DNA from 4 places in the Neobacillus sp. BP17 genome. Region 2 is predicted to be linked to each of the others. Evidence: riboswitches for the same ligand, from Rfam matches in the RefSeq annotation. Region 2 holds a riboswitch; each other region holds the start of a gene.
The links. Region 2 has a riboswitch for cyclic di-GMP ahead of AC4QJR_RS26425 (DUF3789 domain-containing protein). Riboswitches for the same ligand answer to the same signal wherever they lie in the genome.
Positions count from the first base shown of each region.

Region 1: another riboswitch for cyclic di-GMP. It lies ahead of AC4QJR_RS07035 (TadA family conjugal transfer-associated ATPase); the one in region 2 lies ahead of AC4QJR_RS26425 (DUF3789 domain-containing protein).
Region 3: another riboswitch for cyclic di-GMP. It lies ahead of AC4QJR_RS12175 (hypothetical protein); the one in region 2 lies ahead of AC4QJR_RS26425 (DUF3789 domain-containing protein).
Region 4: another riboswitch for cyclic di-GMP. It lies ahead of AC4QJR_RS05340 (anti-repressor SinI family protein); the one in region 2 lies ahead of AC4QJR_RS26425 (DUF3789 domain-containing protein).

Region 1 covers NZ_CM184198.1:1,472,898-1,476,045, forward strand. Annotated here, with positions in the region: gene gerPC (spore germination protein GerPC) at 1-381, opposite strand, end outside; gene AC4QJR_RS07025 (spore germination protein GerPB) at 440-670, opposite strand; gene AC4QJR_RS07030 (spore germination protein) at 688-909, opposite strand; cyclic di-GMP riboswitch class I at 1,159-1,245, shown strand; gene AC4QJR_RS07035 (TadA family conjugal transfer-associated ATPase) at 1,293-2,441, shown strand; gene AC4QJR_RS07040 (fumarylacetoacetate hydrolase family protein) at 2,595-3,148, shown strand, end outside.
Region 2 covers NZ_CM184198.1:5,414,974-5,418,121, forward strand. Annotated here, with positions in the region: partial or broken gene AC4QJR_RS26420 (LCP family glycopolymer transferase) at 555-813, shown strand; gene AC4QJR_RS26425 (DUF3789 domain-containing protein) at 1,316-1,426, opposite strand; cyclic di-GMP riboswitch class I at 1,475-1,559, opposite strand; gene AC4QJR_RS26430 (ROK family protein) at 2,411-3,148, opposite strand, start outside.
Region 3 covers NZ_CM184198.1:2,520,167-2,523,314, reverse strand. Annotated here, with positions in the region: gene AC4QJR_RS12180 (alpha/beta fold hydrolase) at 103-954, opposite strand; cyclic di-GMP riboswitch class I at 1,146-1,229, shown strand; gene AC4QJR_RS12175 (hypothetical protein) at 1,258-1,650, shown strand; gene AC4QJR_RS12170 (zinc-dependent alcohol dehydrogenase family protein) at 2,168-3,148, opposite strand, start outside.
Region 4 covers NZ_CM184198.1:1,126,845-1,129,992, forward strand. Annotated here, with positions in the region: gene hutH (histidine ammonia-lyase) at 1-1,021, shown strand, start outside; gene AC4QJR_RS05335 (hypothetical protein) at 1,066-1,269, opposite strand; cyclic di-GMP riboswitch class I at 1,886-1,973, shown strand; gene AC4QJR_RS05340 (anti-repressor SinI family protein) at 2,004-2,126, shown strand; gene AC4QJR_RS05345 (helix-turn-helix domain-containing protein) at 2,217-2,543, opposite strand; gene map (type I methionyl aminopeptidase) at 2,814-3,148, shown strand, end outside.

The DNA.
Region 1 (3,148 bases), 1.8 Mb from region 2:
TTCTCTCTGAGTAGCTTCCACCATAGGAGGTAAATCCGATTCTAAATATCTATAAATGGCTTCCTCGATTTTCATTGATCTTTGCATTTGATCTTTTGGTGATATTGGGGTGGATAAGGATTGATTTTGTACGGCAAAGTCTTCAATTCCTGCTAATTCGGATGGATTTAGACCAATGTTTAACGTACCTTCAAGAGTCTCTACCTTTAGTTGATCAAATTTATACTCAATTTTGTCTACATGGATGGCCTGTTTTTCATATAATTGTTTGATTTCTGCTTGCATTTTTTGGAGAGTGCTCTCTAAAGACTGAATTCTTTGCTCCTGAGCTTGAATACACATCTGCAGCCATTGAAGATATTGGGAATAATCCTGATACATGTAATCACCTCACAATTATTTCTCCAATAAACGTATTGATTATCATAAGATCGGCGGCCTATTTATCCTGTTTTCTTACTGCGGCTTGTAGGGGCACTGATGGTGTCCCTAATAAAGAGCCTGAAGATTTGATTGTTTGTGGTGCAGGTCCAGTAAATCCGCCAGTATTATATAAATGAGCCATCGGTTTAATAATCCCAGCACTGCCTATTTGTAAGACTGAGGAATTGGTAATCCCGCCAATTTTTATGAAATTAATCTGAATGGACTGCTGGATATAAAAGTTCATTTAAAATCACCCATTCATTAAGCATTAAGTGCAATCCCTTGATCGTAAACATCTGAATCACTTGTATTAGTTGAACTTACATTATTTTGAAGTTGTAAGCTTTCCCCAGTGTTAAAGGAACCAGCGCCAGAAAATGTTTTTGCGGTAGAAAATGGCATAATTTTATATACATCGCCAATATGGAAAACAGAACTGCTGCCAAGCGTAATGACCTGTGCAACTCCAACAATTGCTGGCATTTTCAACACCCTTTTTTCATAGTATCTTCTACATCCTATGTATGGGTAAAGGTAATGTGATTGATACGCCCAAAATTATTGAAATCAAGAATCGTATACGATTTTTAATATTCATTTGTAGAACGATCGATTAGAAATAGTTATAATTACCTATTTGCTTGTACAGAAAATAATAAATAAGTTGGGTTTTCGGTTGTTTAGAAAGGGACTATTATATGAGTAAGAGATCAGTCGGAAATAAACACTGTTTCTCGATAAAGGCAAACCTGATGAAAATCAGTGACGCAAAGCTATAGGGGCTAAGGTGCATTTGCACTAAGCCAGCCAGTTACCGAAAGATTAGGGTGTTTCATAATGGATATTCATGTCTGCATAGTTGTTCTATGTATCTATGGATATTCTATGAATTCTATCCCCCCTTTGGTAAAGGCGGGACTATCTCTATTTTATGGAGGTGGAAACTAATCGACTACTTAACCTGTTTTGGACCCATAAATCCCCTTATTTTAGATGAAGATGTTTCAGAGGTTATGGTAAATGGACCTAACCAGGTGTACTGTGAACGTAAAGGAAAATTGGTATTAACGTCAGTACAATTCCGTGACAATGAACATGTCAAGACAATGATAGACAAAATTCTTGCCCCACTTGGATGGAAAATCGATGAAAGTTCGCCAATGGTAGATGCTAGGCTGCCTAATGGCTTACGTGTTAATGCCATCATTCCTCCCCTTGCATTAAATGGACCAGCCATTACAATCAGGAAATTTTCAAAGGATCCCTACCAAATTGAAGATCTAATCAACTTTGGGACAGTGACAGAAGAAATGGCATTTTTTCTAGATGCATGCGTGAAAGCCCGCTTGAATATGTTTGTTAGCGGTGGTACGAGGTCTGGTAAAACAACCACTCTGAATGCCCTTTCCAATTTTATACCTGATGAAGAAAAAATCGTAACGGTTGAGGATGCTGCCGAAATTCAGTTGGGACAGGGTCATGTAATCTCACTAGAACTTCGACCTTCCGAAATAAAAGGTAAAAGAGCCATTTCGATTCGAGAGCTTCTCAAGAAATCGTTACGAATGAGACCTGACCGTGTTATTATCGGAGAAATCCGTGGTGGAGAAGCGCTTGATATGCTTCAGGCAATGAATTCTGGCCATGATGGTTCACTTGCTACAGGGCACTCATATAGTCCAAGGGATATGATTAGCCGTTTGGAAACCATGGTCCTTTTAGCAGGATTGAATAATTCTATTAAAGACATTCGAGAGCAAATTGCAGGAGCAATCGATGTGATTATCCAGCAAACTCGTTTAATGGATGGAACAAGGAAAATTATCAATATTACTGAAGTTCAAGGAATGGAAGGAGAAAATATCGTTCTGCAAGACATCTTTTCCTTTAAACAAAAAGGAATTAATTCTGAGGGGAAAATTATTGGACAACTTATACCGACTGGTGTCCGCCCCAAATTTTATGATCGCCTAGAGGCATCAGGGATTCATATTCCAGCGTCATTGTTTAAATAATCTCAGGTAATAAGAGGCATTAAATTTATGAATGGTTAGGGGCTGAATTTCCTTTAAATAGGGTTCGGCTTTTTCTTGTTCACTAAATTTGTTCGAGGGAGTTATTTCTTTTAATATATTAATTGTGAGACAATCATATTGAGGTGAAAAAGAGTGAAATTTGTGACAGTAGAATATAACAATGAATTGTTCGTTGGATTGCTTGACCAAACTGAGGCCGCAGTCCTTTTGTTAAACCTTGCTGAAGAAGAAAGAATGGGCATAAGAAGTTTTCCTCCTTCCCTGCTTAAATGTATCGACTTAGGAGATCTCTTTATTGAAAAGGTGAAAGAGGTTCTTGATTGGGTTACTAATTGCGGACAAACTTCATCTTTTTACGTCCCAATTGAACAGGTAACTTTGCTTGCTCCTATTCCGAGACCGAGTAAGAATATTTTTTGTGTAGGGAAAAATTACGCAGAACATGCGATTGAAATGGGGAGTGAGGCCGATATCCCTGAACATATTATGGTCTTTACAAAAGCACCAACAACAGTTATTGGGCCTAATGAAATGGTCCTAAATCACAAAAATATAACGGCTCAACTTGATTATGAAGGCGAGCTTGCCGTCATCATTGGTAAAAAGGGGCGGGCAATAAAAAAAGATGAGGCATTGGATTACATTTTTGGCTATACCATTATTAATGATGTAACCGCACGAGATTT
Region 2 (3,148 bases):
AAAATGTATTTGTCAATTTATGTTAAGTGCATAGTACTTTTATCACATTACATGGCAACTGTATTATTAAACTATATTTCCACTCTCTTTTCTAGTGCTTTTATGAATTTGGAAATAATTTGGTAAAAAATACAGAAAGATTTATTTAAATAAGAAAGTCAATAATATTAAGATTGTTGTCGATAAATGTTGAATTTGTAAAGTTTATTTAAATATTATACCAGAATTTATACATTTTATCTGAAGAATAATATTTATAGTTCATACGTGTAAAAAATATTAATTATTTTATATATATCATTCGTGTTTTGGAAAGTCTTGAGGGAATTTTATTACCCTTATAGGCTGATACTTTTTGTTACACCAACTTTCTATTATTGGTATACCTTTAGTCATGATTTTGGATAATAATAAAAGGTATGCTTAAATCTATGGTATTAATGGAGTTACCATTGGGATGCTGCTGAGGAAACTGATTTTATGCGGTATAGAAAAAGTACTCAATATTTTCTTAATGACGATTTGAGTAGACTCCTCCCTCCACAAGATGATTCTTCCTCGATATTCCAATCGATTATTACATGAAAGTGAATATGGAAGGTTTTCAGGATATTGTAAATGGCTGTGGGTGGAGTTACTGTGCAGAATGATTTAGACTTTACCGAAGCGGGCTTCCACTTTAAAAAGGGAGAGCTAAATCTAAATGGCAAAAAGGCTTTAGCCTTCTCTCGAATGAGGCATGAAGATCCTCGAGGTGACTTTGGTCGTCAAACACGACAACGTCAAATTATTCAAGGGGTCATTAAAGAAGGAAATCAATTTTAAGGCACATAAAGCCCCTTTCAAAATCAATGGTTAAAACTGTTCAAAAATATTTAACTCATCAATGGATAATACTTCTTCATGGTTATCATCTTCTAAAAATTAGCACTCATCTAACAATTATTTCCAACTAAAATTTGAACTAATAGAAATTGATAAGTCATTACCAAAAAGTCACATAGTTTTTGAAGCATTCACTAATTTCTCCTCTGTCCTATTTCCCCTTATTTTTAACCCTTTATATTAAATCCATAGTATCCGAAATTCGGGTAATCTTCCATTCCACACAGGAAGTTTATACCACAGTAAAACAAGTAATGGCGATGTATAAGCAAAGACAGCAGCAAGCAAACACTTAATTGCTACTCTCTTGCAATATATAGTCTCTAAACCCCGTTCTCCCCTTCCGTTTTGTTTAATTATATGTAATTAACTTATTATGAAAAATAAAAACAACCCCAAAAGTTGAGGTTGTTTAGAAAACGCTTTCAAATTATCGTTGTGATTCAAGTAGTTGGTCTCCTCTTTTAGCTGCAACCATAAGACTCATTACTGTAAGCATAGAGAACGATCCAACAAATAAGCCTGCAATAAAGATAACCATAGTATAACCTCCCAGAGTATATTCATAATCCGTCGTAAGGTGATCATATTCGGCAGCTGGCTGGCATAGTTTTAGAACCTTAGCCCCTTTAGTTTTGCGCCTCCACTTTTCAATGGATTTGCCCTTTCGTACGAACTATGTGCTTTCATTGATAATATACTAATTGTTTCTAGTAATAAATAGAGCAATTAACCTATTTATATGTTAATAATCTGGCAATTGCAAACTCTTTCATTATTGATTCTGTTCGACAATGCCATGAATTTTGTAACTATTCATCGAACGATTTAATGATACCCGTTCATCCATACGTGGTTAAATAGTGATAAGCAACCTGTTTCGGAAGTGGAGTGATCACATGGCAGAGAAAGAAGATGGGAGAAATTTCGGCAGGGGCTGCCTTTGGGGGATTCTTTTATCCATTCCTTTATGGGTAATCGTCTATTTTATCCTACGTAAGATCTTTCACTGAGGAGAGGCATTCTCCTTCTAATTGAAAAATAGTAAATAATAGATTGAGCCCTCCACCTTGGAATGAAAAATTTAATCAGTAGATTTGTCGAAAATATTTTGTATATTATTTGCATATTTCTACTTTATTCCCATCCTTAATTGGTTATCATATAAAAAAAGAAACTGAAAGCGTTTACAAATATACTAAAAAACTGAACCGTGCATTACCTGATTTATCTACAACTAACAATAGGAGTGGATTTCATGGACAAGCAAGGGAATCTTTTATTAGGATTATTGTGGGGGACGTCTTTAAGTGTTCCATTATGGTTTGCGTTTTTCGGTTGGATTAAATTAGTTATTCAAATGATTCATTAATAATGTAGATATCAATATAATAAAGTAAATATAATGTACTAGATTCCAAATCAAGACTCCCGCCTTATGATAGATTTTCAAAAATCTATCACAAAACGGGAGAATTTAGAATGCAAAAAATATTTCATCTTAGGTATGAGGAACGATGATCAGTTACGATATTTTTTCCTGATACGCTGTTACACCAAGTGCAATCGCCCCGGTTAGCCCGGCTTGATCCCCTAGATGTGGCAGGACAATGTATTGGTCGATTTCTCCCTTTGTTAAGGCTGAAACGGGAACGTATCCATTTAATAGCTCCAGCACCCGCTCACGAACAAGCGGCAGTAGTTGTTCTTGTTTTGAAACTCCTCCGCCAACGATGATTTTCTTAGGGGACAGGATTAAGATATAATTCATTAATGCCTGTGCTAAATAATAGGCTTCTAGCTCCCATACCTCCATTTGCTCTGTGAGCAGCTTCCCTTCTTGATTCCATCTTTTTTCAATTGCTGGTCCAGCTGCCATTCCTTCTAGACAATCTCCATGGTACGGGCATACACCCTCAAACTGATCATCAGGATGACGCCTTACAAGGATATGCCCCATTTCCGGATGAGTGATTCCCAGAAGAAGCTTTCCGCCGATCACCGCTCCTACACCAATCCCCGTTCCAACCGTCATGTAGACACAGCTATCCAAGCCTTGCGCCGCGCCCCAGGTATTTTCCGCCAAGGCTGCAGCTGTCACATCGGTATGAAACCCAACAGGCACATCGAAATGCTTCTTAATTTCACCGGTTATGTTGTAATTTTTCCACGGAAGCTTCGGTGTCTCGGTAATGAACCCAAAGGTTGGGCTATCTCGATCGACATCGATCGGGCCAAATGAACCAATTCCAATGGCGTCCAC
Region 3 (3,148 bases), 2.9 Mb from region 2:
CAAAATAAAATGCTCGGCTTTTTAGATTGAAAATACTTAAACTAAACCTTGCCTAGCCACATCCTAGGTATCCATCCCTAATTCAATAGATTAACTTTCAATTTACCGAAGAAAATTCTCAATAAGGCTAATTTGCTCTTCCGTATTTAAAGCTGGGGCATGACCAAGTTTTGGAATCGTTACCATTTGACAGTTTGGTTTTTGCTTCATTTTTTCCGCAACATCAAGAGGAAGAACGTCGGAAATTTCTCCTCGAATGAGTAATATTTTTGATTGAATTGCTTCCCAGTAGTTCCATAAGTTTAGATCTTCTGTGTGCTGAAATTGCAAAGCAATGTTTGGATCATAATCAGGACTCATTCCACCCTCATCGCTTCTTCTACATGAGTATTGGGTAAAATCATTCCACTCCTCTTCATTCGAAAGACCAAATGTGGTATAAATGGTTTGATAATACTTCTTTAATTCACTAAAGGTTTTAAATTGCGGTGGATTCCCTACATAGCTAATAATTCGTTTAATGCCTTCAATATCCTGAACAGCATTTTCAGAAGCACCTGCTCCAATGTCATTTAAAACTAAATGTGAAATCCGGTTCTGATGATTAAGCGTTCCAGCAATACGCATTCCAATGGCTCCACCCATTGAGGTCCCAACCCATCGGACCCGTTCGATTCCTAAATGGTCCAATAATTGAATCGCCAGGTTACTGTAGTTTTCAAAACAATAGTCCTTTTCGGGGGAAGAACTCCATTGGCTCAATCCCCGCCCAATTGTATCCGGACAAAGGATATAGTAGTTTTGGGATAGATGGCGGGCTAAAGTATCAAAGTCTCGCCCATTTCGAGTTAAACCGTGCCAACAAACCACAGCTGGTTTCTGTGGATCTCCCCATTCTGTAAAATGAACTTCCATTCCATTAATCATTTCAAACCTAGATCTAGGAGAAGACATACAACCACCACCATTCATTTTTAATATTCCGACAATTAAATATTCGATTTACTGGCAAGAATCCCTTCTTCCACCTACTCACAATATATTTGAAATGGGAATTGATTTCTAATTTTTTCATAAAACGTCGGTATTTGTAGAACTTTATTTTGTAATTTTTGAAAAAATTGTAATATAATTTACATATCGTTTATAGATAAAGGCAAACTTTTCGAAAGATTGGGACGCAAAGCTACGGGTCTAAGGTTTTAAACTATGATGGCTGGGCTGCCTAAAATAGGACTTATTTTAGGAGGCTAGATTATGAAAAAAATCAATTTGGAATATGCAATACTAGATCAAGACTGGGGAGTTCAAGAACTTGACGATTGTATTCGCCTTCTTATTGATGTGAAATTAAATTGGGATAAAATGGACTTAGAGCCTGAGGTGAAGAATGCCTTTCCTTACTTTCATTTAATTGTTGATCTTTATCCAAACGGATATATTAACTATGAAATGTATCATCATTTTAGTAATTTAAAATTTAAAAGATTTTCGTTTTATAGTTGCTGTGGACAAAAAGAAGGAATGGTTTGTTCGTTCTTTAATCAATATGCAGCGGAAGTTTTTTGCGAAGTTCTGAAAAAAGAGGAGAAGATTAAACACTTCTTTACTTGGCATCTCTCTAATAACAAAAAGAGTGTTAACCAGTAATATTACAATGGCCTTGAATGGAACTTTTTTTGATTCTTAATATGATGGATGTTGTTAGAAGAGCTGCCAAAATTGGCAGCTCTGATTTTTCCGTTATAGCATCCTTTTTCCTTCAACGACCTTTTAAAGTGAGCCTCATTAGACTAATTTAAACTAGTAGAAATTTAAAATAGAATTGACTGTTTAAACCCTTCAACCATATTTAAATAAAATAAAATTTTTATGAAGTTCCCTTTCATATATTGAAATCCTGACAGCTAAGTCTTCCGTTCTTAAAACAAAATCTTTTACTCCAATAAATTCAGATTCAGCAATCAAATAGAATTGTGTTCCCTTTTTTAAACCTTTAAAGTTATTCTTTAACTTATATACCTTCATTATTTTAACTAGTTTCTCCCATAATCTTTATTAACACAGACATTTACACTATTTTATTGCTTTTTTGAGTCTGCTATCAACAAAAATCCAGTAATGCTCTTCAATTAGAATCAAATCTTATTCTAGAAAAAAAACAATTTTACCATTTATTTATCAATACAATCTTTCCAATTGCTTTATTAGATTCCAAAAAAGTATGTGCTTCATTTACTTGATCAAAATCAAAAACCGTTTCATCTACTAAAGGCTGAAGTTTCCCTTCCTCTACAAGATTCGATACTTTTCGTAATATGTTCCCATATTCCTGCCTTTTTTCCTTATTCATAATTTTTAAAATCATAAAGGTAATATGTAATGATAGTGCCTTAGCATGCAGAGGTGACAAATCATGCGTTGAGCGTGCTGCGATGGATAATACGGTTCCGTAAGTGGCAGCAGCTTGGAAAGATCGATCTAGGTTTTCGCCACCGACTGTATCGAACACAACGTCAAACCCTTTTCCATCTGTATGTTCTATTACATACTCCTCCACTGACTGTTCTCGATAATTAATGGCCACATCTGCACCTAAACGCTGTCCAATGTTTAATTTTTCCTCAGATGAAGCTGTAGTATATACTTTTGCTCCAGCTACCTTTGCTAGTTGAATGGCGACATGACCTACCCCGCCTGTAGCTCCATGAATAAGGACCGTTTGGCCGTTTTGAATATTCGCACGATTATAAAGTGACTCCCATGCTGTAATCGTTACGAGAGGAAGCGCCGCTGCTTGTGCCATCGTTAAATTTCTTGGTTTAATAGCTAGAAGCTGCACATCCGCAAGCATATACTCAGTTAGGGCACCGTCTGTTCCTTTCACACCACCTGCGCAACCAAAGACTTCATCACCAATCTTGAACTCTGATACTCCGTCTCCAACCTCTACAACTACTCCAGCTACATCGCCGTGTAATATCGCTGGAAATTCTGGTGCAATTGCAGATACCACTCCAGACCGAACTTTTGTATCAATTGGATTTACACTTGTTGCTTTTACATGAATAACAACATGCCCAGGAATTGCCTCAGGCTTATGAACCTTAGCCATCTCAAAAACAGATGGATCACCAAATTTTTTAAT
Region 4 (3,148 bases), 1.5 Mb from region 2:
GGCTTTTGACGCACTCCAACAAGAGGGAATTTTGCCTTTAACCTTGGAGGCCAAAGAAGGTCTAGCCCTTATTAACGGGACACAGGCGATGACAGCTATGGGTGTGATCGGGTATTTGGAGGCAGAACAACTAGCACATGAAAGTGAGCTAATTGCAGCTATGACAATGGAAGGGTTAAATGGAATTATTGATGCATTTGCGGAAGAAGTTCATGTTGCTAGGGGTTATAAACAACAAATTGATACAGCCGCAAGAATCCGTGCTTATTTAAGTGATAGTTTATTAACTACACAGCAGGGCGAGTTACGAGTTCAAGATGCTTATTCTCTCCGCTGCATTCCACAGGTTCATGGTGCATCGTGGCAAGCTCTGGATTATGTGAAAGAAAAATTAGAAATTGAAATGAACGCGGCAACGGATAATCCATTAATCTTTGATAATGGGGAAAAGGTGATTTCTGGAGGAAATTTCCATGGACAGCCGATTGCTTTTGCAATGGATTTTATGAAAATTGCCGTGGCTGAACTGGCGAATATTTCAGAAAGACGGATTGAAAGATTGGTTAATCCGCAGTTGAATGATTTACCAGCATTCCTTAGTCCGCAACCTGGTTTGCAATCTGGGGCAATGATCATGCAATATGCGGCAGCAGCACTGGTATCAGAGAATAAAACACTTGCTCATCCAGCTAGTGTCGATTCCATCCCATCCTCTGCTAATCAGGAGGACCATGTAAGTATGGGTACAATAGCATCAAGGCATGCCTATCAAATTATCCAGAATGCACGAAGAGTTGTGGCAATTGAACTGATTTGTGCGATGCAGGCGGTGGAGATTCGCGGGATTGATAAAATGGCTGCAAATACTAGATTGTTTTACGACAAGGCACGCGAACAGGTAGCATCCATTAAACAAGATAGGGTATTCTCAAAGGATATTGAAAAAGCTGCTTATTGGCTTAAGTCAATCGATTTTTCACCATTTATTAGAAACTTAAGGATTGAAAAGGGACAATTCTAAAAATGATTTCTTCATAAAAAGAAGGCGTGAGATGCTCACGCCTTTTATTCTGTCTGATCATTTAGTAAGCGGGCAGTATCTCCTCGATACTCATCCTCGTTTTCTACACGATTTTTAAACGCTTCACGTACAACTAGGAATTCTTCGTCACCAACTGCTTCTTTCGCATGTTTTTCTGTTAAACTGCCTTCCGGGAAGTTTCCTGGATGGTTTTTCTTTTTATGTTCAAAATGTTCTCCACGTGCCAATTACAACACTCCTTTCGTCTACGCAAGTATCATTCCCGAAACAGAGTGAAATAATTACTTTTTTAATTCCTTCCACAAAAAAGAAAAAGCTGAATGACAGTGGAATCTTTTTAATAGATTCAATCTTCACCAGCTTTTTGTTTGGTGGAGTCTGGCTTGCATATGCGATCCAAAAAATACCCTGCAAACACAATAAATGCAATCGGAATTGAAAAATTCAACACATGGATAAAGGTCATTGTATGAAATCACCACCTACTCTAGAATATTAATAATATTCGGAAAATTATTTTATTGTTTACATTATATGCCAATTTTCACGGTTTAGACAAATATTTAAGTTATATGTTGGAAAAGTATTTTGGTTTTGGTTAACGAAGGGAATAAACAACAAGCTTTTTTCCAAAAATTAACTATTTTGACAGATGGTGTTTAGATTAAAAGTCTTAATTGGGATATTTTTGTAGAAATATGGTATAATTTGTTATAAATAATTGTGTGAAAATTTAATCAATACGACAAATTACAACAACCAACTAAAATAGGACTAGATATAATATCAATAAAGATTAAGTAAATTGTCCTATCGAATTCAGTGACTTAAGGTTTATTAAATGTCAGAAAAAGGCAAACCTGTTGAAAAGCAGGGACGCAAAGCCGAGGGTCTAAGGCAGGTTTTTTGCTAGGATGGCCGGGCTACCTGGAATACATTCTGTATTTTAGGAGTGAGTAAAGTGGTTATTACGAAAAATGAATTTGAAGTAATCGATCAGGAATGGATTGCACTCATATTGGAAGCAAAGGACTTAGGGTTATCCATAGAAGCAGTTCGTGATTTCTTGGTCACAGAGAGATGATAAGACACACATGGCAGTACAAAAAAAGCATTCTACACAAAAATAACTTTTTTGTAGAATGCTTTTTTTTTCAATAAGATTGTTTTATTTCTACTTATCATTTTGATTAATTCGCCATTTGTTAAATTCAAGGAAATCTCGAAATTGTTCCTTAGAAACGCCCGAATTCATTGCGTCCTTGACTAGATTCATCCAATCAATATCTAGTTCCTCTTTATTAATCTCTTCATGTATCAAGTGATCTACAGGAATATTTAAAACAACAGCGATTTTTTCTAGAAACTTTATAGAAGGATTCTCTTGTTTGTTATTTTCAAGGTTACTTAAATAAGATTTAGCCACACCTGCTTGAGCAGCAAGTTCGGAAAGTGACATCTTTCTATCTAAGCGAAATTTTTTTACGCGATCACCAATCATTAGTCTCACACCCAATTATTATTCACTCTACATTAATTCTATCAAAAAGAATAAGAAAGCACCATATTAAGAACAAATTAATAAGGAAAATATGTACTTTATGAAATAATATAGATAAAGTATTTTTGAAAAAATATCAGGATAGAGTTATATTAAAAGTGTTGCCTATTGCGGCATGTTTTATAATTTATTAGTGGTATGTTTTTAGTCGAATAACAATTTTGATTTGCATACATAAAAATAAATAAAAAGGAAGGGGACCCTACAATAATGATTGTCCTTAAATCACAACGTGAAATAGAAGCAATGAAAAAGGCAGGGGAAATTCTAGCTGCCTGTCATAAAGAAATAGCTAAATTGATTAAACCAGGTATTACCACTTGGGAAATTGATGCCTTTGTGGAAGAATTTCTTAAGAAAAAAGGTGCGACTCCAGAACAAAAAGGCTATAAGGGCTATGAATATGCGACATGTGCAAGTATAAATGACGAAATATGCCACGGCTTTCCACGGAAAGAACCTTTAAGCGAAGGGGATATTGTGACGGTAGACATGGTTGTTAATTACAACGGTGCGCTAGCTGATTCTGCCTGGTCCTATGCAGT